4 regions of the Streptomyces sp. R-74717 genome follow, and region 1 is predicted to be linked to each of the others. Evidence: riboswitches for the same ligand, from Rfam matches in the RefSeq annotation. Region 1 holds a riboswitch; each other region holds the start of a gene.
The links. A riboswitch is a leader RNA that binds a small molecule or an ion and turns the genes downstream of it on or off. The one in region 1 is predicted to bind thiamine pyrophosphate.
Positions count from the first base shown of each region.

Region 2: it holds a riboswitch for thiamine pyrophosphate, as region 1 does, so the genes downstream of both, NRF20_RS42725 (thiamine phosphate synthase) here and thiC (phosphomethylpyrimidine synthase ThiC) in region 1, are expected to answer to the same signal.
Region 3: it holds a riboswitch for thiamine pyrophosphate, as region 1 does, so the genes downstream of both, thiO (glycine oxidase ThiO) here and thiC (phosphomethylpyrimidine synthase ThiC) in region 1, are expected to answer to the same signal.
Region 4: it holds a riboswitch for thiamine pyrophosphate, as region 1 does, so the genes downstream of both, NRF20_RS13370 (thiamine ABC transporter substrate binding subunit) here and thiC (phosphomethylpyrimidine synthase ThiC) in region 1, are expected to answer to the same signal.

Region 1 is NZ_CP102361.1:5,002,967-5,010,048, forward strand. It holds gene NRF20_RS22810 (hypothetical protein) at 276-1,358, shown strand; gene thiC (phosphomethylpyrimidine synthase ThiC) at 1,369-3,216, opposite strand; TPP riboswitch at 3,209-3,342, opposite strand; gene NRF20_RS22820 (YibE/F family protein) at 3,413-4,723, shown strand; gene NRF20_RS22825 (SsgA family sporulation/cell division regulator) at 4,804-5,241, opposite strand; gene NRF20_RS22830 (IclR family transcriptional regulator) at 5,343-6,113, opposite strand; gene NRF20_RS22835 (DUF5326 family protein) at 6,357-6,569, opposite strand; gene NRF20_RS22840 (cupin domain-containing protein) at 6,726-7,043, opposite strand.
Region 2 is NZ_CP102361.1:9,453,192-9,460,273, forward strand. It holds gene NRF20_RS42710 (alpha/beta hydrolase) at 1-811, shown strand, start outside; gene NRF20_RS42715 (hypothetical protein) at 1,028-1,288, shown strand; gene NRF20_RS42720 (hypothetical protein) at 1,331-1,888, shown strand; TPP riboswitch at 2,035-2,129, shown strand; gene NRF20_RS42725 (thiamine phosphate synthase) at 2,121-3,650, shown strand; gene thiD (bifunctional hydroxymethylpyrimidine kinase/phosphomethylpyrimidine kinase) at 3,647-4,444, shown strand; gene NRF20_RS42735 (acyl-CoA dehydrogenase) at 4,561-6,357, opposite strand; gene NRF20_RS42740 (hypothetical protein) at 6,405-6,500, opposite strand; partial or broken gene NRF20_RS42745 (hypothetical protein) at 6,632-6,796, opposite strand; gene NRF20_RS42750 (hypothetical protein) at 6,931-7,082, opposite strand, start outside.
Region 3 is NZ_CP102361.1:7,112,408-7,119,489, reverse strand. It holds gene thiE (thiamine phosphate synthase) at 1-338, opposite strand, end outside; gene NRF20_RS32620 (Rv2175c family DNA-binding protein) at 442-807, opposite strand; gene NRF20_RS32615 (peptide-N4-asparagine amidase) at 851-2,599, opposite strand; gene NRF20_RS32610 (NAD(P)/FAD-dependent oxidoreductase) at 2,717-3,973, opposite strand; TPP riboswitch at 4,428-4,541, shown strand; gene thiO (glycine oxidase ThiO) at 4,538-5,722, shown strand; gene thiS (sulfur carrier protein ThiS) at 5,719-5,955, shown strand; gene NRF20_RS32595 (thiazole synthase) at 5,958-6,752, shown strand; gene pknB (Stk1 family PASTA domain-containing Ser/Thr kinase) at 6,874-7,082, shown strand, end outside.
Region 4 is NZ_CP102361.1:3,000,256-3,007,337, reverse strand. It holds gene pyrH (UMP kinase) at 70-846, shown strand; gene frr (ribosome recycling factor) at 1,027-1,584, shown strand; gene NRF20_RS13380 (phosphatidate cytidylyltransferase) at 1,584-2,669, shown strand; gene rlmN (23S rRNA (adenine(2503)-C(2))-methyltransferase RlmN) at 2,771-3,877, shown strand; TPP riboswitch at 3,919-4,035, shown strand; gene NRF20_RS13370 (thiamine ABC transporter substrate binding subunit) at 4,110-5,219, shown strand; gene NRF20_RS13365 (ABC transporter permease) at 5,381-6,994, shown strand; gene NRF20_RS13360 (ABC transporter ATP-binding protein) at 6,997-7,082, shown strand, end outside.

The sequences.
Region 1 (7,082 bases):
GCGCGCGAGGTCGCAGCTCAGCACCCGGGGGCCTCTCCGGTCTCGGGCGCCTCCTCCGGTGGAGGAGCCGTACGAGCGTGGCGGCGTTGAGCGCGCAACGTGACCAGCCTCTCGGTCCTGCGGCTCGGCCAGACTCCCGCTGAGGGCCAGAAGCGACAGCAACCGCACCGGGCCCTCCACCCGCCGCCTCCGCCTCTGCCTCCGCCTCCGGTGTGACGTCCTACGATGCGTCAGTCCTCCGGCGGATCCGGATCATCGTGCGGCAAGGGAAGTCCATGCGCCTGTCCAGCTACGTCAAGAAGGCCGCCATGAGCGCGGCGGCGATACCCCTCTTCGCCGGGTGCACTGGGGAACAGGGTGCGGGTGGGGCCGTGGAGCGAGCTGCGGAGAGGCCTGCCTCCTGGACGGACCTGCCGGTGCGGACGGGCGCACGGGACGTCGTCCACACGGACACCGACCACCGGTCGTACGCCGTCAGGATCACGGTCAAGAGCCTGGTCCGGGGCTCGGAGGAGGACATGCGGGGGGCGCGCGCGGACGAAGAGCTGAAGGGCATGGTCCCCCACTACCTCAGCTTCGAGGTCACCAACACCGGTCGGAAGAGGATCCCCGCTGCCTACATGGTGGACAGCAACTTCGCCCTGAACGGCACCGACTGGGCGCGCGGGGAGGAGGTCTACATCAGCGGCGGCAGGGCAGGCGGGGTCGACCTGCCCTGCGCGGACACCGCGCCGAAGACGCTGGCGCCCGGCGACTCGTACAACACTTGCGTGACCTACGCGCTGCCCGAGGGCGTCGGCGTGCTGTCGCTGACGCACAACGCCGACGGCTACCTCGACGAGGGCGGCGCGGTCGCCACCTGGCCCGTCGAGGGCGGCCTCGATGCGGCGTCCGCCGGGCTGGCGGAGCCAGGCGACCTCGTCCGCGTCCGGTGGGACGCCCACGAGGACGGCGTCCTCGAACTGCCCGCCACGCTGGTGTCCGTACGCCGGGGCAGCGCGGCCGACCTCGCGGGTCTGGACCTCAACCTCAACGAGAAGGAGCGGCGCGGCGTCCCGTACTACGTGTCGGTCACCTACACCAACACCGGCCCGAAAGACCTCTACGCCGACCAGGCCGACCACGTCCGCCTGCTCACCGAGGGCGGTCGGCAGATATGGGGGAAGACCCCCTTCGTCCTCGACACGAAGATCCCCGGCTGTCCGTCCGACTGGGTCGCCCGGACGATCCCGCCGGGCGACAGCGTGACGGAGTGCAGCATCCACCTGGTGACGGACGACGGCGACAAGCCGTTCGCGGTGGGTTTCGCGGAGGCGGGCCAGCCGGGACTGGTGGCCTGGCGGGCCCCCCTCCGCTGAGGCGGCCGGGTCAGCCGGCCGACCTGCCGCCCGTCTCCGCGAGCGGCAGGTACACACGGTTGCCTGCCGCCGCGAACTCCTTCGACTTCTCCAGCATCCCGGCCTCGATCTCTTCAGGCGTCGAGCTGGCGTCACCTCCGAACTGCTCTGTGATGCTTCTGCTGATCTTCATCGAGCAGAACTTCGGGCCGCACATCGAGCAGAAGTGCGCCGTCTTCGCCGGCTCGGCCGGCAGCGTCTCGTCGTGGAACTCCCGGGCCGTGACCGGGTCGAGAGCCAGATTGAACTGGTCCTCCCAGCGGAATTCGAAACGGGCATCGGAGAGCGCGTCGTCCCAGTCCTGAGCCCCCGGGTGCCCCTTGGCGAGGTCCGCCGCATGGGCCGCGATCTTGTACGTGATGACGCCGGTCTTCACATCGTCCCGGTTGGGCAAGCCGAGGTGCTCCTTGGGCGTGACATAGCAGAGCATCGCCGTGCCCCACCATGCGATCATCGCCGCACCGATGCCCGAGGTGATGTGGTCGTACGCCGGGGCGACATCGGTGGTCAGCGGGCCGAGCGTGTAGAACGGCGCCTCCTCGCAGATCTCCTGCTGGAGGTCGATGTTCTCCTTGATCTTGTGCATCGGGACATGGCCCGGGCCCTCGATCATGGTCTGGACGCCGAATCGCTTGGCGATCGTGTTCAGCTCACCGAGCGTGCGCAGTTCGGCGAACTGGGCCTCGTCGTTGGCGTCGGCGATCGAGCCTGGGCGCAGCCCGTCGCCCAGCGAGTACGTCACGTCGTACGCGGCGAGGATCTCGCAGAGCTCCTCGAAGTGCTCGTACAGGAACGACTCCTTGTGGTGCGCGAGGCACCACGCCGCCATGATCGAGCCGCCGCGGGAGACGATGCCCGTCTTGCGGCGGGCGGTCAGCGGTACGTAGGGCAGGCGCACGCCGGCGTGGACCGTCATGTAGTCGACGCCTTGCTCGGCCTGCTCGATGACGGTGTCCTTGTAGATCTCCCAGGTCAGCTCCTCGGCCCGGCCGTCGACCTTTTCGAGGGCCTGGTAGAGGGGAACGGTGCCGATCGGCACGGGGGAGTTGCGCAGAACCCACTCACGGGTGGTGTGAATGTTGCGGCCGGTGGAAAGGTCCATGACCGTGTCGGCGCCCCAGCGCGTCGCCCATGTCATCTTCTCCACCTCCTCCTCGATGGAGGACGTCACCGCGGAGTTGCCGATGTTGGCATTGACCTTCACCAGGAACCGCTTACCGATGATCATCGGCTCGATCTCGGGGTGGTTGACGTTGGCCGGCAGCACGGCCCGGCCCGCGGCGATCTCCTCGCGCACCACCTCGGGTTCGACGTTCTCCCGGATCGCCACGTACTCCATCTCCGGGGTGATCTCGCCCCGGCGGGCGTACGCGAGCTGGGTCACCGGCTGCCCGTCCCGGCTGCGGCGGGGCAGGCGCGGGCGGCCGGGGAAGACCGCGTCGAGGTTGCGCAGCCCTTCCCCAAGCTCTCGACTTCGCTCGATCAGGGGAGACCCCATTCGCGGCGAGGTGTGCTTGAGCCCGTCGTCCTCGGGGCGGGCGGGGCGGCCCGGGTACTCCTCGGTGTCGCCGCGCGCGATGATCCAGTTCTCCCGCAGCGGTGCGAGTCCGCGACGGACATCGGTATCGGTGGTGGGATCGGTGTAGGGGCCCGACGTGTCGTACAGCGTCACGTCCTTGCCGTTGGTGAGGTGCACCTGACGGACCGGCACCCGGAGGTCCGGGCGTGAGCCCTGGACATACCCCTTGTGCCAACCGATGGACTTCCCGGCCTCGTCGCTCTGGTTCGAGGCAGGCGTGCGTGCGTCCGATGTGGTCATGAGACCTACTCCCTACGCCGGCATTACCCGGTAACAGGTTCGGCGGTCGGCGCAGCCTCTCCCGTACGGATGTACGGATATCAGCGCCCTCTCAGCCCGGTGCTCCGAGCTCCCGCGTGTGCAAAGGTTCCTCCACGCTAGCGCCCTGTCCGGCGTAATGAACAGAGGGCCCTTCTCTCCTTGCGATGATCGGCCGGTGACGTCCCCCCATACCGACCCCGAACCGCACGGCCACTCGCACAGCCATGGCCCTGCCGCGCCCGTCTCCAAACATCTGCGCAAGGTCATCGCGGCCGTGCTGATCCCGTTCGCCACCGCGGTCGTAGTCGGCCTGGTGGTGCTCTGGCCGGGCGGCGCGCCCCCGCACGAGCGGACCGGTGTCGGCTTCGACCGGCAGACCCAGCAGGGAAAGGTGGTGAATATCGACAAGGTGGACTGCAAGGACGTGAACGCCGCCCAGACACCCATCAGCGGCGCGACCACCCCACCGTCGGGGAACGGGCCCGGGCTGTGCGAGAAGGCCACCGTAGAGGTGACGACCGGTCACGACAAGGGCCGGACCTTCGTCGAGATCGTCCAGCCGGACGCACCCCGTCAGTTGCACGAAGGGCAGGGCGTGGTCGTGGCGTACGCCCCCGACGCGCCCCATGATCTGCAGTACTCGGTGACGGATGTGAACCGGAAGTTCCCGATGACGCTGCTGGCCGGGATCTTCGCCCTGGTCGTGATCGCGGTGGGCAGGATGCGTGGGGTGATGGCACTGGTCGCGCTCGCCGTGTCGTTCGCCGTGCTGACCCTGTTCATCCTCCCGGCCATCCTCCAAGGCTCGAATCCACTGCTCGTCGCGGTGGTCGGGGCCAGTGCGATCATGCTGATCGCGCTCTACATGTGCCACGGCCTGACCGCCCGCACGTCGGTCGCGGTGATCGGCACACTCATCTCATTGCTGCTGATCGGGCTGCTCGGATCGCTCTTCATCGGCTGGGCGAGCCTGACCGGCAACACCGACGACAGCACCGGCCTCATCCACGGCCTGTACCCGCACATCGACATGAGCGGTCTGCTGCTGGCCGGTGTCATCATCGGCTCGCTCGGGGTGCTCGACGATGTGACGGTCACCCAGACATCGGCAGTCTGGGAGCTGCACCAGGCGAACCCGACGATGGGTGCTCGGGGGCTCTACCGTGCGGGGATCAGGATCGGGCGCGATCACATCGCCTCGGTCGTCAATACGCTGGTGCTCGCCTACGCGGGCGCCGCACTGCCGCTGCTGCTGCTGTTCTCGATCGCCCAGAGCAGCGTGGGGACGGTGACCAACAGCGAGTTGGTGGCGGAGGAGATCGTACGAACGCTGGTCGGTTCGATCGGACTGGTCGCCTCAGTGCCGGTGACGACGGTGCTCGCGGCGCTGGTCGTCTCCGCGGACCGCACAGGGGTCGGCGCGGAAGCCGGAGCTTCGGCACCCGTACGGACCGGGAAGGGCCGTCGTCGTAGGACGAAGCCTTGAACGCCTCCTTACGGAGAGCGATTCACCCATTCGGCAGGTGTTGCGTTCGACCGACGGGCCGGCCGACGGCGCCGTCCTCCTCAGCCGGCGTTCTGTTCCTCGGCGAGGATCCGGCCCAGGGCCTCTTCCAGGTTGCCCTCGAAGTCACCCAGCGTGCACTCCTGCCCGAGCGGCACGAGTTTGTCCGTCCGGTCGAGGAAGGCCACAAGTGGTGCCGTACCGGCCCTGAAGAGGGCGCGATCCGCACCCACCTGAAGTCGGATATGTACATCGGACAGCCCCTCGGGCTCCGTGGGCCCGATATGCACATCACCGTCGCCACTGGGGCTGTTGAGGCCGTCGAGCAGCAGCTCACGGCCGAATGCCCAGGTGACGGGGGCGTCGCCGGGCAGATGGAAGGTCATCCGGATCGCATACGGATCGCACACTTCGTACCGGAGCTCCACCGGGATCCGGAAAGAGAGTTCCTCGGAGACGAGGAAGCTCATCATGACCTCAGCTTGAACCGACTCGCGCATCGTCCAACCCCGCAGTAGATGAATCTGGCCAGGAATGATCCCCCATGGCCCTATTGACGCCATCGTGGTGCACGCGATAGCAGATCACAAGGAGTGATTTTTCAGATACTGATAGAGAACACGAACGAGCGCAAGAGACTGGCCACTTCGCCACGTAGTTGTTCGACTGCGGGGAGCAACCGATCTTCCTGCTCCAGGGGCACTGAAATCGCCATCGCGGCGGCAGTGAATCCGGCCGTGATCGGGATGGCTGCGCAGACAGTCCCCAAGGCATACTCCTGTCGTTCGATGACAGGTTCCATTCGTTCCAACGACCGCAATCGTTCAAGAAACGCCGAGCGGTCCCTCACCGAGTAGCGGGTCAGCGGCCGCACAGGGTGCCGGTCCAGATGGTCCTCGCGGGCCTTCTCGTCGAGCTGGCTCAGCAGACACTGACCGATCGCATGAGCGTGCCCGGTCTCCCGGAAGGATGCCCACTCGTCCACCGCGGGTGTGGCGGGGTTGTCGGCGACCGCGATGAGTTCGATCTCACCCTCGCGGTAGACGGCGCAGTACACCGGTACGCCGATGATGTCGCACCAGCGGCTCAGCGACTCGGTCATTCTGCTGCGACGATTCTGTAGCGAACCCTCGTCGACCAGGCGCTCAGCGGCGGTCCCGAAGAGGAACACGCCGTTCTCCCGGCGCAGATAGCCCTCATGGGTCAGGGTGCGCAGCAGATGGTAGGCGGTGGGGAGGGGAAGGCCCGCTTCCCTGGCCAACTGTTTCGCGGGCGCCCCGTCTCGATGGGCGCCCACAGCTTCCAGCAGCCTCAGCGCTCGCTGGACCGAACCGATCAACGTCGGGACAGCAGTGCTCGATGCCGTGGTCAACGGTCACCCCCAGGCATGGTGACGGGCGGTCAGCCCACCTGTGGGGGCCGCCCCCACAGGCCGCCGCATGACTGGGGTCCGGAGGCCGAACGCCGTACAAACCACTGGTCAGGGTGGTAACGGACAGTAAATTCCCAGGTGGTGGCAGCGGACTGTCACCATATCGGCCACATACGCAAAGGGCGTCGTTTCGTCTTGCACTTAGCTCAGCTGGGCTAATCCCCCGGTCGGCTTCCGACCGTCCTACCAGTCGCCGCGCGAGGAAGAGGACGACATGAACTTGCGTACGACGAAGACGAGTCCGCCGACCAGGATCACGAAGACCAGAACCTTGAAGAGCAGACCGATCACGAACCCGACCACGCTGGCGATCAGACCGCCGAACACGACGATCGCGATGACCGGCACCGCGATCCACTTCACCCACCAGGGCATCCCCGCGAATATCTCCCGCACGGCCATTGTCCTTGCCTCGCCTCCGTGAGTTCCTGTTTCGATACCTCGATGCTAGAGGCGCAAAGGGGGCCGGCGGGGGTTCCACAGCCCTTGAAGTCCCCTGATCGACCCCTTAGGGATCCCTGAGACCGGAGCCCGGTGCTCCTCAGGAGTGGCTCAGCTCTCCGGCGGGGAGAAAACCACCATGACCCGCAGGTCCTCGGTGATGTGGTGGAACTTGTGGGCAACACCGGCAGGTACGTACACCACGCTCCCTCTGCCCACCTGCGTCGTTTCCATGCCGACTGTGATCGAGGCGCGGCCGCTGACGATGAAGTAGACCTCGTCCTCCTTGTGCGGCTGCTGCGGGTCGAGTTCGCCGGCATCCAGTGCGTACAAGCCGACGGACATGTTCCGTTCCTTCACGAACTGCAGATACGCACCATCGTTGGCAGCCCGTTCCGCTTCCAGTTCGTCCAGTCTGAATGCCTTCATGGCCCGTCCGCCCCTTGCCTCTGTCCTGCCGGTGTCCGC
Region 2 (7,082 bases), 4.5 Mb from region 1:
CGGCGGCCGGACGGTGAACGTGCGTCTGCTCACGCCCGACGGCTGGAACCCGGGCGACCGGAGCCGGCACTGGCCGACCCTCTGGCTGCTGCACGGCTGCTGCGGGGACTACACGTCGTGGACCAGCCGGACCGACGTCGCGCGGACCGACAGCCTGCGCGACGTCCTCGTGGTCATGCCGGAGGCCGGCTGGAACGGCTGGTACAGCGACTGGTGGAACTACGGCCAGGGCAGTGACCCGGCATGGGAGACCTTCCACACCAAGGAACTGCGCCTCCTCCTTGAGCACGACTGGGGGGCGAGCCGGAACCGCGTCGTGGCGGGACTTTCGATGGGTGGTCAGGGAGCCCTGATGTATGCCGCCCGGCACCCCGGGATGTTCAAGGCGGCCGCGGCGTACTCCGGCTCTGTGCACCCGTTGCTCAACGACGAGTCGGTCAACCGCATCATGGGGTTCTTCGCCGGGCAGGGCACCGACCCGCTGAGGGTCTGGGGCGACCCGGTTGCGCAACGTGACATCTGGGCCGCCCACGACCCGTTCCACCTGGCCAAGCGCCTCAGGCCGATCCCCGTCCACCTGTCCTGCGGTGACGGCACCACCGGCCCCTTGGACCCGCCGGGCACCACGAGCGCGCTCGAGGCGGACTTCAACAGGCAGAACCATGCCCTTGCGAGCGAGCTCGAACGCCAGGGCGCGAAGCACGTGACCACCCACTTCTACGGACCGGGGACCCACGGCTGGGCGTACTGGCAGCGTGAGTTGCACTCCTCGCTGCCGATGCTGCTCCACGCCTTGCGGGCCGACGGCTGAACGGCCGTGTGCCGAGATCAGCCGCCCGGGCATCCCCGCCGCGCCATGGCCGGCCGTGTATGGGACGAGCCCCCGGCCGGGCAAGGGAGATCGTGGGACCGTCACCGGTTGCGGCGATCTCGTCTGCATGCTGTGCCAGTTCCACCACCGGCTCGGTCCGGGTGTCCCGCCCCCGAAACCGCCCATCGCCCCGCGTCCGCTGTAAAGATTCAGTCCATGAACGACAGCACCCCTGCCCAGAGGGCCCGCGAGCTGCTCACCCAGGCATCCCAGCACCCGGTTGCCAGTCCTCAGCGCGACGCACTGGTGGCCGAAGCAGCCGTGTGGGCACGGCTGGAGCATGCAGCCGTCATGGAGCGTCACACGGCCGCAGCGGTCGACATCGAGTCCGCCCTGGCCTCTTTCGCCGACCCCGTGCAGAAACTCGGCAGCGAGCTCGGCAACCTGACCGAGCACATCAAGCTCAGCCAGAAGTGAGCGAGCACGTGGAGGAGGGCAGCGCGGTGGGCATGTGCTGCGATGACGGTGAGGCGCTGGGGCAGGCCGCGCGGCGGGCTGCCCTTCGAAACCGCTGAACGCCGACTCGCGGAAGGCTCCGTCCTTGCGCTGGGCACCGACGGCCTCCTCCAGGCACCGGACCCGGAGCCGACGCAGGGCCAGATCAGCTGCCCCGTAGCATGGCCGGCCCCGCACGACCGCTCGAGCAGCTCTGCGATGCCGACCACCCTGCTGTCCGGGCCCCGATCCGGTGACGCGGCCCTGCTCATTGCCCGCCCCCGCCCTCTGCAGGCAGGACGGGCCGTACGCTGGGAGCTGCCGGTCGACCCCGCGCAGGTCGCCCGCGCCCGTACCCTCACCACCCGTCAGCTTGCTGACCGGGGCCTGAAACCACCCGTGCTCAGCACTGAACTGATGGTCAGTGAGCTGGTCTTCGACAACGCCATCCGGCACGTGCGCGGCCGGCTCTCCCTGAGCCTCATCCGCGCCGAAGTCCTCATCTGCGAGGTCTCCGACGGCAGTCTCAGCGCTTCGCACCTGCGCCGCGCGCATCAGCGACGAGGGCGGCCGCGGGGGTGACCCGGCTCATCTCCCGTTGGAGCGCCACTCCGACTACGACGGCAAGCCCATCAGGGCCGAGCGACCACTTGCTCCTGTCGGAGATCCTTTCGGAGCACCGGTCCCGGCGATGTGAGAGCCGGAGCGATCGGGTTAGTCTGTCCGTCGCACCGGACACGGGGTGCCCCATCCGAGGGCTGAGATCACACCCGTCGAACCTGAACCAGTTCGTACTGGCGGAGGGATGTCTTCCATGCCTTTGGCGCATGTATCCGGCGGGCTGCCCGCCGACGGCCGGCAGACCGCCTTCGACGGACGGATGCCGACGGCCCCCGGCGACCTCCGTGTCGAAGCGCACGGTATAGAGCCGGTCCCCGAGAGCAACCGCTACGGCGGTCCCGGGCGCCTGTTCACCGTATGGTTCGCTCCCAATCTGACCATGACCGGCGTGTTCACCGGCACCGTCGGCATCGCCCTCGGCCTGGACTTCGCAGCGGCGCTCACCGCCGTCGTATTGGGCACCGTCCTCGGCGCGATACCCACCGCCTACCTGGGCACCTGGGGGAGCCAGACCGGTGCCGGGCAGCTGTCGCTGGCCCGGCTCGCCTTCGGCCGCGGCGTGGCGGTGCCCGGCATCCTGCAGTGGCTGTCCTCGGTCGCCTGGGACGCGCTGATCGGGCTGTTCGGCGGGGACGCGCTTGCGCGGCTGTGCGGCTGGCCGTTCTGGCTCGGTGTCCTGGTCATGCTGGTGGCCCAGGGAGCCCTCGGCGTGCTGGGCTACGAGGCCATCCACCGGCTTCAGATCGTCATGACCTTCGTGCTCGCTGCCGCGTTCGTGCTGATCGCCTGGCGGCTGCTCGACGGTGTCCACCCCGCCGGCACCGGGACCGCGCACGGGGCCGACCAGGTCGGCGCGTCCGTCCTGACCAGCACCATCGCGCTGAGTCTGACCCTGTCCTGGGCTCCGTACGCCAGCGACTTCAGCCGCTACCTGCCGCGCACCACCTCGCGCCCACGCATGTTCTGGTGCACGCTGCTCGGCCTTGTGGGGTCCTTCGTCGCCGTCCAGACACTCGGCCTGTGGGGTGCCTCGGTGCTGACCGACCAGACCGCCGCGGGCGTGGACGAGCTGCTGGGCGCGTTCGGGCTGCTCGCCGTGGCGCTGGCGGCCCTCAGCAGCAACGCCATGAACGATGTGCGGCCCGCGGCCGGAGGCGTCACCGCCGTGCAGATCCAGGAGAAGCACGCCGCCGGGAGGGAGTTCCTGCGGACGGTCCTGGAGGTGGCTGCCGTCGTCCCCGAACGGGTGGCGCTGATCACCAACGACCGGGTGGACGTGTTCCTGGCGGCCCGGGCAGCCGGGGCGCGCGTCACCGGGGTCCACGTCGGCCGGTCGGATCTGCCGCCGGCCGCGGTACGCGAACTGATCGGTGAGCACGCGGTCCTGGGCCTGAGCGCCGCCACCCCCGACGAACTGCGCGCCGCCGCCGAGGACCCGGCACGCGTCCACCACATCGGCATCGGCGCGCTGCACGTGACCCGGACCAAGGCGGATGCCCCGGCCGCACTCGGCCATGACGGTTTCGCCCGCCTCGCCCGGCTCAGCGATTTGCCGGCCGTGGCCATCGGCGGCGTCACTCCGGCCGACCTGCCACGCCTGCGGGATGCCGGGGCGGCGGGTGCCGCCGCCGTCTCCGGTATCTGCGCCGCCGAGGATCCCCGAGCAGCGGCCCGGGCCTACGCCCGGGCATGGACCCGCAACCGAGAGGAGAGCCACGCATGACCGCGCCGCCCCGCGTGCTGACGATCGCCGGATCCGACTCCGGCGGAGGAGCCGGAATCCAGGCCGACCTGAAGACCATGCTGGCGCTCGGCGCCCACGGCATGAGCGTGCTCACGGCTGTCACGGCACAGAACTCCCTGGGCGTGCAGGGTGCATGGGACCTCCCCGTGGAGGCGGTGCGCGCGCAGTACCGCAGTGTCGTGGACGACATCGGTGTCCAGGCGGTCAAGACGGGGATGCTCTCCTCGCCCGAGCTGGTCACGGTGGTCGCCGGGCTGTTGTCGGACGTGGCGGCCCCGGTCGTCGTGGACCCGGTGAGTGTGTCCAAGCACGGCGACAAGCTGCTGGCCGACGACGCGCTGGATGCCGTACGGACCACGCTGCTGCCGGTCGCGACGGTGGCCACGCCGAATCTCGACGAGGTCGCGCAGCTCACCGGCATCACGGCGACGGACGAAGCAGGCATGCGCCGCGCCGCCACGCGGCTGCTCACGTACGGGCCCCGCTGGGTGGTGGTGAAGGGCGGCCACCTGCCGGGCGAGGCGGCGGACCTGCTGACGGACGGCGAGGAGGAGCACTGGCTGCGCGCCCCGCGGTACGACAACCGGCATACCCACGGCACGGGCTGCACGCTCGCCTCGGCCATCGCGGTGGGCCTGGCGCAGGGCCATCCCGTACCGGATGCAGTACGCCGGGCCAAGGACTACGTCACTGCGGCGATCGCGGCGGGGTTCGCGCTGGGGGCCGGCATCGGGCCGGTGGACCACGGCTGGCGGATCCGCGCGCACACCTGACGCCGGTCGATGAGTCCCGCACCGCCGTGCCGCCACACGGGCCCCGCCGGGCGGTGCCTGTGTGGAGATGGGCCCGGATTCCTCGTCAGAAGGCCAGGAACCGCCCGACCCATGGGTCAGAACCACTCGGCCCGGCTATCGGCCGCGGTGCGGTCCAGGCTGTCGATCAGGTCGAACTGCGGTCCCGTTCGCGGGAGTTCCACGCGGAAGAAGTACCGGGTCGCCTGCCGCTTGCCTTTGTGGAAGTCGTCCGCATGGTCCTTGAGCGCGAGGAACTGCTCCAGCCAGATCCAGGCCAGCACCACATGGCCGACGGCTTCCAGGTAGACAGAGGCGTTGGCCAGGGCCGTTGCCGGGTCCCCGGTCGCCCACAGCCTGGCCGTGGTCCGCTCGACGCGGGCCGTGACCTGCTCCAACCGGTCGGCCAGCGTGGCCGCCTCGCCGCCGGCCGCCGTGGCCCGGGCGATGGTTGCCGCGATGGTCTCCAGCAGCAACCGCAGCCCTGCGCCGCCGTCCATGACGACCTTGCGGCCGAGCAGGTCCAGTCCATGGATGCCGTGAGTGCCCTCGTGGATGGGATTGAGGCGGTTGTCCCGGTAGAACTGCTCGACGTTGTACTCGCGGGTGTAGCCGTAGCCGCCGTGCACCTGGATGGCGAGGTCATTGGCGGCCAGACACCACTGGGAGGGCCAGCTCTTGGCGATGGGGGTCAGGACGTCCAGCAGCAGCCGGGCGCGGGCGCGCTCGGGCTCCTGCTCGGCGGTGCGCTCCTCGTCGAGCAGGCGGCTGCAGTAGAGGCTGAGCGCAAGGGCGCCCTCCACATAGCTCTTCTGAGCCAGCAGCATCCTGCGCACGTCGGCGTGCTCGATGATGGGGACCTGCGGGGCGTTCGCGTCCTTGCCCGTCAGCGGGCGGCCCTGCGGGCGGGTGCGGGCGTAGTCGACGGCGTGGAGATAGCCGGTGTAGCCGAGCGCCGTGGATCCGAGTCCGACGCCGATGCGAGCCTCGTTCATCATGTGGAACATGTACGCGAGCCCGCGGTGGGGTTCGCCCACCAGGTAGCCCACCGCGCCCGGGGCGCCGCCCGGGGTGTACCGGCCCTCACCGAAGTTGAGCAGAGTGTTGGTGGTGCCTCGGTAGCCCATCTTGTGGTTGAGGCCGGCGAGGACCACGTCGTTGCGCTCGCCCGGTCTGCCGTCCGGCTCGACCAGGAACTTGGGTACGATGAACAGCGAGATGCCCTTCACGCCCGCCGGCCCGCCGGGGATCCTGGCCAGCAACAGGTGGACGATGTTCTCGCTGAGTTCGTGGTCACCGCCGGAAATCCACATCTTGGTGCCAGTGATCCGGTACGTACCGTCGGCCTCCGGCACCGCCCGGGTGGTGATGTCGGCCAGCGAGGAGCCGGCCTGCGGCTCCGAGAGGCACATGGTGCCGAAGAACCGGCCCTCGACCATGGGCCGCACATAGGTGTCGACCTGCTCCTCGCTGCCGTGCGCCAGGAGCAGGTTGGCATTGCCGATGGTGAGGAACGGATACGCGGCGGTGCCGACGTTGGCGGCCTGGAACCACGCCGTGCAGGCGTTGGCGACCACGGTGGGCAGTTGCTGTCCACCGACCTCGTAGTCCATGGCGGCGCCGGTCAGTCCTGCCTCGGCGAAGACCTGCAGGGCCGCCTTGACTTCCGGGATGATGTGCACCCGCTCGCCGTCGAAGCGGGGCTCCTCGGCGTCGTTCTTCTTGTTGTGCGAGGCGAAGTGCCGGATCGCGATGGACTCGCTGAGGTCCAGCACCGCGTCGAAGGTGTCGCGGTCGTGGTCGGCGTAGCGAGGGCGCCGGGTCAGGGACGTGACGTCCAGCCAGTCGTGGAGAAGGAAGTCCAGGTCGCGGCGGGAAAGCAGCAGGGAGTCCATGGTCGTGAATCCGATCGGGAAGGGCGGGGGCGGATGAGGTCGGCGGTTCAGACGGTGGTGCCGATGCCGCCGTCAACGGGGATCACTGCGCCGGTGACATACGCTCCGGCTCGGCTGGACAGACAGACCGCCACGCCGGCCATGTCGTCAGGGCGTCCGATCCGGCGCCGGCCACGGCGTCACCGTGAGCATCGAGCGTGGCGGCCATCATCTTGGACTCGAAGGAGCCCGGGGTGATCGCGCCGGCGTTGTCGACCAGGATGTGGAGCCGTTCCTCCCGTTCGGCGATCTCCGCGGCGAGCCGGTGGCACTCCCCGGCCTGTGGCAGGTCCGCGGGCAGGGCGATCGCCTTGCCGAGTGCGGAAAGCTCCCGTACGGCCTCCTCGCATGCCGCAGCGTTGCGTGAGCTGAGGTCACGGTGACTCCAGGGTGCGGTGATCGGGCAGACACGGACTCCGAGAGACTAAGCGGTTGCTTAGATCGCGTCAAACGTTCCCGACAGCTCGTCGGACCAGCCGTGGCATCGCACGACCAGAGCCGGTACCGCTACCGGCACCACGCAGCCGTCGCTTTCTACGACGGCATCAACAGGAACCCGACGGTGGACCACGTCGCGGTCACGTGCCGGGCCGACCACGCCTGCCTCGCTGCCCTGACCCGACGCTGCCCGGGGCGCTGCGACGGCACCGCCCGGTCACGCCCGGCGCCGGCCAGCCGCTCCCGCA
Region 3 (7,082 bases), 2.1 Mb from region 1:
GAGCGGCCGATCACCACGTCCTCGCCGATGATGGCGCGGGCGGCGGGGACCGGCAGGTCGCCCTGGCCGAGGTGCAGCACATCGGAGCCGATGGCGTGGGCGACATCGGCCCGGTCGTTCACCGCGAGGAGGCTGCCGTGGCGCCTGCAGGCTTCGGCGAAGACCGTCAGGTGTTCGAGCTCCTCGGCCGCTTCCATGCCCTTGTCGCGCAGCTGGACGATGTCCACCCCATTGGAGAGGACGGCGTCGAGGAACGCGGAGAGGTCACCTTGGCGCCTGCGGGCGTCCGTGCACAGATAGAGCCGGGCATCGGACAGCAGCACGCGAGGCGTGGACATGATGCGGTTCCCCCTGGAGAGCGTTGCGGAGCGGCTGTCGGTACGGAGCGGGGGTACGGGCCGCGCACTGCTGCGCGGCCCGCCCCTCACATACGGCCTGCGGTCAGACGGCGAGCGCCTGGGCGCGGCGCTTCACCTCCGTGCCGCGATTCTCGCTCAGTGCCTGGGCAGGGGTGCCCGGCAGGGTCGGGTCGGGAGTGAAGAGCCATTCCAGCATCTCTTCGTCGGTGTAGCCGTCGTCCCTCAGGAGCGTCAGGGTTCCGGAGAGCCCCTTGACCACCTTGTTGCCGTCGATGAAGGCGGCAGGCACCTGGAGCGCCCGGTTCTCACCACGTCGTACGGCGATGAGCTGGCCCTCCTTGACCAGCTGCCGCACGCGCGTCACCTCGACATCGAGCATTTCGGCGATGTCGGGAAGGTGGAGCCAGGCGGGGACGAGAGCATCGATCTTTGCGTCAATCTCGGTCACAGGGACAAGCGTGCCATCCCGGACCGACAGCCGGTAGCCGGACTCAGCCCTTCAGGGCGTCGCGGACCACGTCCGCGACGCGGCAGTGGCTCTGCCGGTCGCGGGTGACCCAGCCGTGCGCGGTCGTCAGGGAGCGCGAGTAGCAGGCTCCGGTGTCCGTGGTGCCCCGATACTTCTCGGTCGAGGCTCCGTCGGCGGACTGGACCACACCACCCGTGCGGACGAGGTTGCCGGTCGAGTCCACGGTGTCGTCCGTGACCGCGTCCGTGTGCCACGCGTGTGCGGAGCCCTTACGGGACGTGTCGACGAGCACACGGCGCTGGGTGACATCGGCCCTTATGTCGTAGTTGTTGTAATCGCCGTACACCGGGATGTCCATGTCCACATCGATGGGGTAGGACCAGATGTGCCGCTGCGCGTCCGTGCGCCCGCGGGTCTTGGTCGTCACCGTGGTGGAACCGTGGTCACGCTGATGCATCACCTGATGGCTGCCCGTGCGGGAGACGTTGTCCGTGTTGGTGTAAGCGAACTTCTGCTCGACGGTGGTGGTGACCCGGCCCTTCGAGGTCTCGACGTAGCCCGAGATCTTCCAGGAGCGGCCGGTCGACACGGAGACGTCGGTGGAGCCGTCCTTGCCCGGGGTCTGGACGGTCTTCACGACCGGGGTGTGACTGAGCGTGTTGGTGGTCACCTTGCCGCTCGTGCGGGACGCGTGCGCGTCCGTGTCGAGGAAGAGCGAACCATCGACGGTCCAGCCGTCGGCCGCACCGTACGGGGTGATGCTGATGGCGTGCGGCTTGCCGTCGGCCAGCAGACCCGCGAAGGGGGTGAGGTCGATGTCGTACGCCTCGGTCTTGAACTGGTCGATGGCCGGGATCGGGCGCCACAGGGTCGGCACGATGCCGCCGGAGTACACCACGGGGTACGGCTGGGCGAGACCGGCAGGCTGTCCGTCCACCGCGACCTGCACCTCACGGTAGGGGCCGCCGCCGCAGAGATAGTCCGGAGCGGTTTCCGCCAGGTCGCTGGGGACCGCGTCGAACCACTGCTCGTCACAGCCGCCCCCGCGTGCGTAGACCTCCAGGCGCGCGTTGGTCAGATTGCGCGGGAAGGTGACCTCGGTGCGGGTGGAGCCGCCCTTGCCGACGTTCATCCAGGGGGCGCCGCCGGAGCCGGTGTCACCGAGTGGGACAATGCTGTCAGCCGTGGTGGCGGCCGGGTGGCGCTTGTCGGCCTGATAGTACGTGACCGTCAACTTGATCTTGTACACGCCGGTGTACGTCTCGTTGACGACATTGCCCAGTTCGAGCTGGAGCTTCTGCGGGTCCTTGAGGAGCGGCGCGAAGTCGGTGATGTCCTTGGCGACGTGCCAGCTGATGCCGTCGTCGTCGGGCTCGGCGGTGCTGGTGCGGAAGACCTCCGCGCCACCGATGAAAACCGCGGCGAGGCGGTCGTACTGACGCCCCTTCACGCTGCCCGACCAGTCGAGGACGACCTTGTTCCACGGCCCCTTGCACTTCTCGGGCGGGGTGAGCTTGGTGGTGTACGGCGGTCCGCCGAGGGTGTAGCCGAAGTCGTGGTCGACGGCCGTCACCGAGCAGTGCTTGGTGTCCGGGCGGGAAACCGGCGGCAGCGCGTCGATCGGGTCCTGGTAGTCGACAGCCGGGTTGGAACCGGGCTGGGGAGCGGTGCCCGCGTACGCCGGGGCGGCGAGTGCGCCTCCGACGAGGGCGATCGACGCCGAGGCCATGGAGATTCCGCGCAGCGCGCGGGCCCATCTGTGTCGAAACATGCGCATCCTTCGAAGAGACATGAAATGAGCACCCTAAAAGATGCACAGTGCACTAACTTTCGCCTCTCCCCAAGGGGTCGTCCACATGGCGGACGTCAACGTCCGTTACCCGTAGGCCTACTGACGAGTCGCCGACTTCAGCGGTACGGACGGGTCACCGGCCCGCTCCGGATCGAGCCGTGCCCCCGCCTCGATGAGCTTGCGCCCCTGCGCCAGATCGCGTGGCCGGCCGACGGCGAGGACCGCGACCAGGACGCCGCCCCGCAGCCAGCACACCGACCAGGAGGGACCGGCCGGATCGCCGCGCCACAGCAGGGTGTCGGCGCTCCCGTGGTGGCCCGCGTACTGCACGAACCGGTCGAACTGCTCGGACCAGAAGTACGGCACGGGGTCGTACGTCTGCGGCGCCGGGCCGTCCTCGGCCACCGCCCCGATGATGTTGGCGGCGGCGGTCCGAGGGCCCTGGAGGGCATTGTCCCAGTGGTGGATGAGAAGGCGTTCGCCGTACCGCAAGGAGGGGAACGAGGCGCAGTCACCGACCGCGTACACATCGGGGAGCGAGGTGCGCAGCGCCCCGTCGGCGGTCACCGATCCGTCGGGGCCGAGCGCGATGCCGGAGCCGGCCAGCCAGCCCGTGGCGGGCCGTGCGCCGATTCCGACGACGACCGCCCCGGCCGGGATCGTGCGGCCGTCCGCGAGGATCACCCGGCCGGGTTCGATGCGGGCGACCCGGGCTCCGGTGAGGAGTCCGGCGCCGCTCTCGGCGTACCAGGCGGCCATCGGGGTGGCGACCTCGGCGGGCATGACGCCCGCGAGGGGCCGGTCGGCGGCCTCGACGACGGTGACCTCGCAGCCCGCGGCGCGGGCCGCGGTGGCGAACTCGGCGCCGATCCAGCCCGCGCCGACGACCACGACGCTGTGCTGCCCGTCGAGTACGGGCCGCAGCCGTGCCGCGTCGTCGAGGGTGCGCAGCAGATGGACGCCGGGAACGCCCTCGGCGCCGGGCAGGACGACCGGTTCGGCGCCGGTCGCGATCACCAGGACGTCGTATGCAACGGGTCCTGACGGGGTGTCCAGCTCATGCGCGTCCGGCCGCACACCGGTGACTTCGCGGCCCAGCTGCAGATCGATGTCCAGCGCCTCGAAGTCGACGTCGAAGGCGGAGTCCTCGGCCTTGCCGAGCAGTACCGCCTTGGACAGCGGGGGCCGGTCGTAGGGCTGGTGCGGTTCGGCGCCGATCAGGGCGACGGAGCCGGTGAAGCCCTGTTCCCGCAGGGCCACCGCCGTCTGCACACCGGCCATGCCCGCGCCGACGATGACGACGCGGCGCCCTGCCTGCCGGTCCGGCTGCTCTGACTGCTGCTGCTCGCTCACCCGTACACCTTAAGCACCTGACGGATCGTCAGGAAAGGGGGGAGCTCTTCGACCGTGCTCGTCCCGCTGCCCTGCAACTCGGTGCACAACTGCTCGACCAGCGCCCGGTTTTGGTGAACATGGGCACGATCGAGTGAACGGCGTGACGATCTGTGGGTATGCCCGGCTGGGTGTGCGTAACGTGTGTGGCGCGATCTGGGACGCCGGGTGTGGCGTCGTCAGCAGTCGGGGCCCGTATCACCGGAGTGATGGTTCGGGGCCTCCTCGTCGCCTCTGGCCACACCCACCCAGGTCGTGGGGATTCCGCCCACCTGGGACGGACCGCATACGGGATATGCGTCGCCGCCCAGGACGCGAAAGCGGAGGACCAGCGCACCCAAGACCGTTCGGGGCGTGCCGGTGGGACAGGACCCGTTCCTGCTCACTGCCCAGGAACGGTTTAGGGTGGCCAACGTAAAACACTCGCGGGAGCCCGGACGCACCGGGCTGAGAGGGAGGCTGGGCGGCCTCCGACCGTACGAACCTGATCCGGGTCATGCCGGCGAAGGGAGGGGTTGGGCACCCATGCGTTCTTCTCGGAACGGAAACGGATCCGACGTCCTTGTCATCGGGGGCGGGATCATCGGTCTGGTGACCGCCTGGCGGGCCGCGCAACGCGGACTGCGCACCGCGGTCGCCGATCCTGAACCGGGTGGCGGAGCCGCCCGGGTGGCGGCCGGCATGCTGGCCGCCGTCACCGAACTCCACTACGGCGAACAGATGCTGCTCGGCCTCAATGTCGCCTCGGCCGCCCGCTATCCGGCCTTCGCGGCCGAGCTGGAGGCGGCGAGCGGACAGGAGACCGGCTTCCGCACCTGCGGCACCCTGGCCGTCGCGCTGGACTCCGACGACCGTGCCCATCTGCGGGAACTGCACGTCCTGCAACAGCGTTCGGGCCTGGAGTCGGAGTGGCTCACCGGCCGCGAATGCCGCCGCCTGGAGCCGATGCTCGCGCCGGGCGTCCGCGGCGGTCTGCGGGTCGACGGCGACCACCAGATCGATCCCCGCCGGCTGGCCGCCGCACTGCTGACCGCCTGCGAGCGGGCCGGGGTGGTCTTCCACCGCGGCTGGGTGGAGCGCCTGACGGTGATACGCGACCGGGCCGCCGGAGCCGTGCTCGCCGGGGGTACGGAGCTCGCCGCCGACCAGGTCGTGCTCGCCGCGGGCAGCCTCAGCGGCCGGCTCCCGGGGCTGCCGGACGAGATCGTGCCGCAGGTCCGGCCGGTGAAGGGGCAGGTGCTGCGGCTGACCGTGCCCGCCGCGTACGCACCGTTCCTCACCCGGACGGTCCGGGCCGTGGTCCGGGGCAGCCACGTCTATCTCGTACCGCGCGAGAACGGCGAACTGGTCGTCGGCGCCACCAGCGAGGAGATGGGCTGGGACACCACCGTCACCGCGGGCGGCGTCTACGAGCTGCTGCGGGACGCCCACGAGCTGGTGCCCGGCATCACCGAGCTGCCGCTCACCGAGACCCGGGCCGGCCTGCGCCCCGCCTCCCCCGACAACTCCCCGCTGCTCGGCCCCACCGCCCTGCCCAGCCTCCACCTCGCCACCGGCCACCACCGCAACGGGGTGCTGCTGACCCCCGTCACCGGTGACGTCATGGCAGAGCTCCTCACCACAGGCGAGGTGCCCGAGGTGGCCCGCCCCTTCACCCCGCACCGTTTCTCGTCCGCCGCCGTCCGGGTACGTCAGGAGCAGCCCGCATGACCGATCCAGCGCCCCTCTCCGGGCCCGCGCCCCTCTCCGTGTCCGTGAACGGCGAGGTCCGCCTCCTCGCCGCGGGCACCACCCTGGACACCCTTGTCGCCACCCTGACCGCCACGCACTCCGGCGTCGCGGCCGCCGTCAACGAGACCGTCGTCCCACGCAGCCGGTGGTCCACCGCGACGCTCGCCGACGGCGACCGGATCGAAGTTCTCACCGCGGTCCAGGGAGGCTGACCATGTCCGACGATCTCTTCACCCTCGGCGACACCGTCTTCGGCTCCCGGCTGATCATGGGAACCGGCGGGGCGCCCAGCCTCGACGTGCTGGAACGCTCCCTGACCGCCTCCGGCACCGAGCTCACCACCGTCGCGATGCGCCGCCTCGATCCGACCGTGCAGGGCTCGGTGCTCTCCGTGCTCCAGAGGCTCTCCATCCGCGTGCTGCCGAACACAGCGGGCTGCTTCACCGCGGGCGAGGCCGTGCTGACCGCCCGGCTGGCCCGCGAGGCGCTCGGCACCACCTGGATCAAGCTGGAGGTGGTGGCCGACGAGCGGACCCTGTTGCCCGACCCGATCGAGCTGCTGGACGCCGCGGAGACTCTGGTGGACGACGGCTTCACCGTGCTGCCGTACACCAATGACGACCCGGTACTGGCCCGCAGGCTCCAGGACGTGGGGTGCGCGGCGATCATGCCGCTCGGCTCCCCCATCGGCTCCGGCCTCGGCATCCGCAATCCGCACAACTTCCAGCTGATCGTCGAGCAGGCCCGAGTACCGGTGATTCTCGACGCGGGCGCCGGGACGGCCTCGGACGCGGCGCTCGCGATGGAGCTGGGGTGCGCGGCGGTGATGCTGGCGTCCGCGGTGACCCGGGCCCAGGAGCCCGAGCTGATGGCTGCGGCGATGCGGCATGCGGTGGAGGGCGGGCGGCTGGCGTACCGCGCCGGCCGGATCCCGCGCCGCCATTTCGCCGAGGCCTCGTCGCCGGTGGAGGGGCGCGCGGTGCTGGACCCGGAGCGCCCGGCGTTCTGACCCACCGGACCGCCGCCGGCGGCTGCGGCGCGCATGTCCCTGTCACGGCTCGGCTGCAGTACGGCCCCGGGTCTGCCCCGGCCCGTGAGCCGTGTCCGTGGCGGCTCGTAGACTCGCATGCGTGGATACGACCCTCCAGGACCCTCTCGTCGGGCAGCTGCTCGACGGCCGCTACCGTGTCGATGCCCGCATCGCCGTGGGCGGCATGGCCACGGTCTACCGGGCCGTGGACACCCGGCTGGACCGGGTGCTCGCCCTCAAGGTGATGCACCCGGCGCTCGCCACGGACGCCTCGTTCGTCGAACGCTTCATCCGCGAGGCCAAGTCCGT
Region 4 (7,082 bases), 2.0 Mb from region 1:
CCATTGCCGCTGAGGGACACCAGACCCACCGGCAATGGCCTTCTTCGTATGTGCACGAGGAGAATCTCCATGAACAAGGGCGCGGACGCCGCAACAGGTGACCACAAGCGCGACGACGGCAAGGTACCCGGGCGCTTCATGCTGAAGCTGTCCGGAGAGGCGTTCGCCGGTGGCGGGGGTCTCGGTGTCGACCCCGACGTCGTACACGCCATCGCCCGGGAAATCGCGGCAGTCGTCCGCGACGGCGCGCAAATCGCGGTCGTCATCGGCGGCGGCAACTTCTTCCGCGGTGCCGAGCTCCAGCAGCGCGGCATGGACCGGGCCCGCTCCGACTACATGGGCATGCTCGGCACGGTCATGAACTGCCTGGCGCTCCAGGACTTCCTGGAGAAGGAGGGCATCGACTCCCGCGTCCAGACCGCCATCACCATGGGGCAGGTCGCGGAGCCGTACATCCCGCTGCGCGCCGTGCGCCACCTGGAGAAGGGCCGTGTCGTCATCTTCGGCGCCGGCATGGGGATGCCGTACTTCTCCACCGACACCACTGCCGCCCAGCGCGCCCTGGAGATCGACGCCCAGGGTCTGCTGATGGGCAAGAACGGGGTGGACGGGGTCTACGACTCCGACCCGAAGACCAACCCCGACGCGGTGAAGTTCGACGCCCTTGAGTACAGCGAGGTGCTCGCCCGCGATCTCAAGATCGCCGACGCCACCGCCATCACGCTCTGCCGCGACAACCAGCTGCCGATCCTCGTCTTCGAGCTGACCGCCACGGGCAATATCGCCCGCGCGGTCAAGGGTGAGAAGATCGGCACGCTCGTGAGTGACCAGGGCACCCGGGCCTGAGAACCGGGGGACCTTCCCGGGAAGTCAAGGGAAGGTCCGGGGCCTGCGGGGAACACCCCGGGACAGGTCCCGAAGGATGGACAACGGCCTGCCGGTCGGACACCGTGCAGGTGAGGACGCGACGCAGGACCCGCCGGGCCCGAGCACGCCGGGCCCACTCAAGACACGCAGGAGCACGTGGTGATCGAAGAAACCCTCCTTGAGGCCGAGGAGAAGATGGAGAAGGCCGTCGTCGTCGCGAAAGAGGACTTCGCCGCGATCCGTACCGGCCGTGCGCACCCGGCGATGTTCAACAAGATCGTTGCCGACTACTACGGCGCGCTGACCCCGATCAACCAGCTCGCCTCGTTCTCGGTGCCCGAGCCGCGCATGGCCGTCGTGACGCCGTTCGACAAGAGCGCGCTGCGCAACATCGAGCAGGCCATCCGCGACTCGGACCTCGGCGTCAACCCGAGCAACGACGGCAATATCATCCGGGTGACCTTCCCGGACCTCACCGAGGAGCGTCGCCGCGACTACATCAAGGTCGCGAAGACGAAGGCCGAGGACTCCAAGATCTCCATCCGGGCCGTGCGTCGCAAGGCCAAGGAGACGCTCGACAAGCTGGTCAAGGACAAGGAGTCCGGCGAGGACGAGGTGCGTCGCGCCGAGAAGGAGCTCGACGACACCACCGCGAAGTACGTCGCACAGGTTGACGAGCTGCTCAAGCACAAGGAAGCCGAGCTGCTCGAAGTCTGATGAACGACTCTTCCTGGGGCGCCCCGCAGGGAGCCGGCCGCTGGGGTGCGCCCGAGATGCAGGCCGCCCCGGCGGGTCCTGCATACGATGTGTATGACGCCCAGCAGACTCGGCCCATGCCCATAGTGCCGGACGTTCCCGACGCAGGTAGAGACGCTGACGATCGTGATGACCGGGACCAGGGGGCCGCACGCCTGAGCGGCGGCCCCCTGTACCGTGACGAGAAGCCGCAGGAGCCCATGTCCACCGCGCCACCGCCCCCGCAGAGGAAACGTGCGGGCCGTGATCTGCGATCCGCAATAGGGGTCGGTGTGGGGCTCGGCGCCGTCATCGTCGCCTCGCTGTTCATCGTGAAGGCCGTCTTCGTCGGTGTGATCGCCGTCGCCGTCGTCGTGGGCCTGTGGGAGCTCACCTCCCGGCTGGAGGAGCGCAAGGGCATCAAGGCGCCGCTCATCCCGCTGGCGGTCGGTGGCGCGGCGATGGTGGTGGCCGGATACGCACGGGGCGCCGAGGGCGCCTGGGTGGCGATGGCGCTGACCGCACTCGCGGTGCTCGTCTGGCGGATGACCGAGCGGCCCGAGGGCTACCTCAAGGACGTCACGGCCGGCGTGTTCGCCGCGTTCTACGTACCGTTCCTGGCCACCTTCGTCGCCATGCTCCTGACCGCGGACGACGGGCCGCAGCGGGTGCTCACCTTCCTGCTGCTGACCGTGGTCAGCGACACGGGTGCGTACGCCGTCGGCTGGCGCTTCGGCAAGCACAAGCTCGCGCCGCGCATCAGCCCCGGAAAGACCCGTGAGGGCCTGTTCGGGGCCGTCGCCTTCGCGATGGTCGCCGGTGCGCTGTGCATGCAGTTCCTGATCGACGGCGGTTCCTGGTGGCAGGGACTGCTGCTGGGGCTCGCGGTCGCGGCCAGTGCCACGCTCGGTGACCTGGGCGAGTCGATGATCAAGCGGGACCTCGGGATCAAGGACATGGGCACGCTGCTGCCGGGCCACGGCGGCATCATGGACCGGCTGGACTCGCTGCTGCCGACCGCCCCGGTGGTCTGGCTGCTGCTGGTGCTGTTCGTGGGTTCCGGCTGATCCCCGAGCTCTACTGTCCTGACCTGGGCTTTTACGAGTGAGGGTCCGTTGTCCACAGGGCGGCGGGCCCTCACCGTTCTGTCTGCGACACTGGATGAACCATGCCTAAGCCCGGAGAACTCACTTTCGTCGCGCCCCGCGGAGCCAAGAAGCCGCCGCGACATCTCGCCGACCTCACGCCCGCCGAGCGCAAGGAAGCCGTCGCCGCGATCGGCGAGAAGCCGTTCCGCGCCCAGCAGCTGTCACAGCACTACTTCGCGCGGTACGCGCACGACCCGGCCGAGTGGACCAACATCCCGGCCGGTTCGCGGGACAAGCTCGCCGAGGCGATGTTCCCCGACCTGATGTCGGTGGTCCGCCACATCAGCTGTGACGACGACACCACCCGTAAGACGCTGTGGAAGCTGCACGACGGGACGCTCGTCGAGTCTGTCCTGATGCGCTACCCGGAGCGGGTGACGATGTGCATCTCGTCGCAGGCGGGATGCGGGATGAACTGCCCGTTCTGTGCGACGGGGCAGGCCGGTCTCGACCGCAATCTGTCGACCGCGGAGATCGTCCACCAGATCGTGGACGGCATGCGCGCGCTGCGCGACGGGGAGGTCCCCGGTGGTCCGGCGCGGCTCTCCAACATCGTCTTCATGGGCATGGGCGAGCCGCTCGCCAACTACAACCGGGTGGTCGGCGCGATCCGCCGGCTGACCGACCCGGAGCCGGACGGGCTGGGGCTCTCGCAGCGCGGGATCACCGTCTCCACCGTGGGCCTGGTGCCCGCGATGCTCCGTTTCGCCGACGAGGGCTTCAAGTGCCGTCTTGCCGTCTCCCTGCACGCACCGGACGACGAGCTGCGCGACACGCTCGTCCCCGTGAACACGCGCTGGAAGGTGGGCGAGGTGCTGGACGCCGCGTGGGAGTACGCGGAGAAGTCCGGCCGCCGCATCTCCATCGAGTACGCGCTGATCCGGGACATCAACGACCAGGCGTGGCGCGGTGACCGGCTCGGCCGGCTTCTCAAGGGCAAGCGGGTGCACGTCAATTTGATCCCGCTGAACCCGACGCCCGGCTCCAAGTGGACCGCCTCGCGGCCCGAGGACGAGAAGGCTTTCGTCGAGGCGATCGCGGCACACGGAGTGCCGGTCACCGTGCGGGACACCCGCGGCCAGGAGATCGACGGGGCCTGTGGGCAGCTGGCGGCAGCCGAGCGCTGAGGCCGGAACGGCCCGTGTAACCTGGGCCTGAAATCAACTTCATATTCCGACAGGGGAGCGCCACAGCGCTGAGAGTGCGGCACCGAGAACAGGTCGGCCGCAGACCCTCTGAACCTCGCCCGGGTCATTCCGGGTAGGAAGTTCGGTCATCAACTCATGCTGTTGCGCCCTGCCCGCTTCCCCAGGGGCGGGGCCGCGTCTCTTCCTGGCCAAAACCCAGGAGGAATCCACAATGAGCACCACGCGCAGAACCAAGCGGCTTGCGGCGACGGCTGTCGTCGGCGCGCTCGGCGTCACGGCACTTGCCGGATGCGGGAGTTCCGACACGTCGGACTCCGGTTCCGGCGGCACGAAGAGCTCCGGTTCGAAGACCGTGACTCTCGTCAGCCATGACTCCTTCAACGCCTCCAAGGATGTGCTCAAGGAGTTCACGGAGGAGACCGGCTACACCGTCAAGGTGCTGAAGAGCGGCGACGCGGGTGTCGCGCTCAACCAGGAGATCCTGACCAAGGGCTCCCCCCGCGGCGATGTGTTCTTCGGCGTCGACAACACACTGCTCTCCCGCGCTCTCGACAGCGGTCTCTTCACGCCGTACGAGGCGAAGGGCCTCGACCAGGTGGCGGCAGGCACCCAACTGGACGCCGAGCACCGGGTCACCCCGATCGACACCGGCGACATCTGCATCAACTACGACAAGAAGTACTTCGCCGACAAGAAGCTCGCGCCGCCGCAGTCCTTCGACGACCTGGCGAAGCCCGCGTACAAGAACCTCCTCGTCACCGAGAACGCCGGGACCTCCTCGCCCGGCCTCGGCTTCCTCCTCGGCACCGTCGCCACTTACGGCGAGAAGGGCTACCAGGACTACTGGAAGAAGCTGAAGAGCAACGGCGTCAAGGTCGTCGACGGCTGGGAGCAGGCGTACAACGAGGAGTTCTCCGGCTCCGCGGGCGGAAAGAAGGCCAAGGCCGACCGGCCGCTCGTCGTCTCGTACGCCTCCAGCCCGCCCGTCGAGGTGCTGTACGCGAAGCCGCAGCCGGCCGAGGCCCCGACCGGGGTCGCCACCGGGACCTGCTTCCGTCAGATCGAGTTCGCGGGTCTGCTGAACGGTGCGAAGAACGAGGCGGGCGGCAAGGCCCTGCTGGACTTCCTGATCAGCAAGAAGTTCCAGGAGGACATGCCGCTCAACATGTTCGTGAACCCGGTCACCAAGAGCGCGGAACTGCCGGAACTCTTCACGAAGTTCGGCGCGACGGTGGACAAGCCGACGACCGTCGCCCCCGACGAGATCTCCAAGAACCGTGAGCAGTGGGTCCAGTCGTGGTCCTCGCTCGTAGTGAAGTAGCGAAGACTCCCGTACGCGGAACGGACGCGTGCGGGAAGGGCGAGCACGGGAAGAGCAAGCACGGGGAGGGGCCGCGCGGAAAGAGGCCGCGCGCCCGCTCCGGGCACGCGAACCTGGCGCGCGCAAAGGCGTGGCGGGGGAGCGCGGTGCGGCTCGGCCTGATGGCCGTGCCCGTCGCGTTCTTCGCGCTGTTCTTCGCCTACCCCGTCGCCGCGATCGTCGGCCGCGGGCTGAAGGTCGACGGCGTCTGGCAGTTCGGCCGGATCGGCGAGGTGCTGACCCGGCCGGACATCCGCGACGTCCTCTGGTTCACCACCTGGCAGGCGCTCGCCTCGACCGCGCTGACCCTGCTGATCGCGCTGCCCGGCGCCTATGTCTTCGCCCGCTTCGACTTCCCCGGCAAACAACTGCTGCGGGCGGTCGTCACCGTGCCGTTCGTCCTGCCGACCGTCGTCGTCGGGACCGCCTTCCTGGCGCTGCTGGGACGCGGCGGGTTCCTCGATGAACTCTGGGGCGTACGGCTCGACACCACCGTCTGGGCAATTCTGCTCGCCCATGTCTTCTTCAACTACGCGGTGGTCGTGCGGACCGTGGGCGGGCTGTGGTCACAGCTCGACCCACGGCAGGAGGAGGCCGCCCGGGTGCTGGGTGCCGGACGGTTCGCCGCCTGGCGGCGGGTCACCCTGCCGGCCCTCGCGCCCGCCGTGGCCGCCGCCGCGCTGATGGTCTTCCTCTTCACCTTCACCTCCTTCGGGGTCGTACAGATCCTCGGCGGCCCGGGGTACTCCACGCTGGAGGTGGAGATCTACCGGCAGACCGCCCAACTGCTCGCCCTGCCGACAGCCGCCGTGCTGACGCTGGTGCAGTTCGCCGCGGTCGGCGCGATCCTCGCCGTCCACGCGTGGACCGTACGGCGCAGGGAGACCGCGCTGAAGCTGGTCGACCCGGCACAGACCGCCCGCAGGCCGCGCGGCGCCGGGCAGTGGGCGCTGCTCTGCGGGGTGCTGCTGACGGTACTCGTGCTGATATTGCTGCCGCTCGGGGTGCTGGTCGAGCGCTCGCTGGACACACCCGGCGGCCATGGCTTCGACTTCTACCGCGCCCTGCGGTCCGCCGACGCCGGTGGCGGTACGTTCCTGGTCGCCCCGCTCGAAGCGATCTGGAACTCAACTCAGTACGCACTGGTCGCGACCGTCATCGCGCTGGTCATCGGCGGGCTCGCCGCCGCGGCGCTGACCCGGCGCGCGGGGCGGCTCGTCCGCGGCTTCGACGCCTTGCTGATGCTGCCGCTCGGGGTGTCCGCGGTCACCGTCGGCTTCGGCTTTCTGATCACGCTGGACAAGCCGCCGCTGGATCTGCGGACTTCATGGATTCTGGTGCCGCTCGCCCAGGCGCTGGTCGGTGTGCCCTTCGTCGTACGGACCATGCTGCCGGTCCTGCGGGCGGTGGACGGCCGGCTGAGGGAGGCGGCCGCGGTGCTCGGGGCGTCACCCCTGCGGGCCTGGCGGGAGGTCGATCTGCCGCTGGTGCGGCGGGCGTTGCTGGTCGCGGCCGGGTTCGCGTTCGCCGTGTCGCTCGGTGAGTTCGGCGCGACGGTGTTCATCGCACGGCCCGACCGCCCGACGCTGCCGGTGGCCGTGGCCCGGCTGCTGGGGCGGGCCGGGGAGCTCAACTACGGCCAGGCGATGGCCCTCAGCACCATTTTGATGGTGGTCTGCGCCTTCTCGCTGCTGCTGCTCGAACGTATCCGCACGGACCGATCCGGGGAGTTCTAGAGATGCTGACACTGGAATCGGCCACGGTGCGCTTCGGTGAGCGGGCGGCACTCGACAGGGTGGATCTGAAGGTCGCCGAGCACGAGAT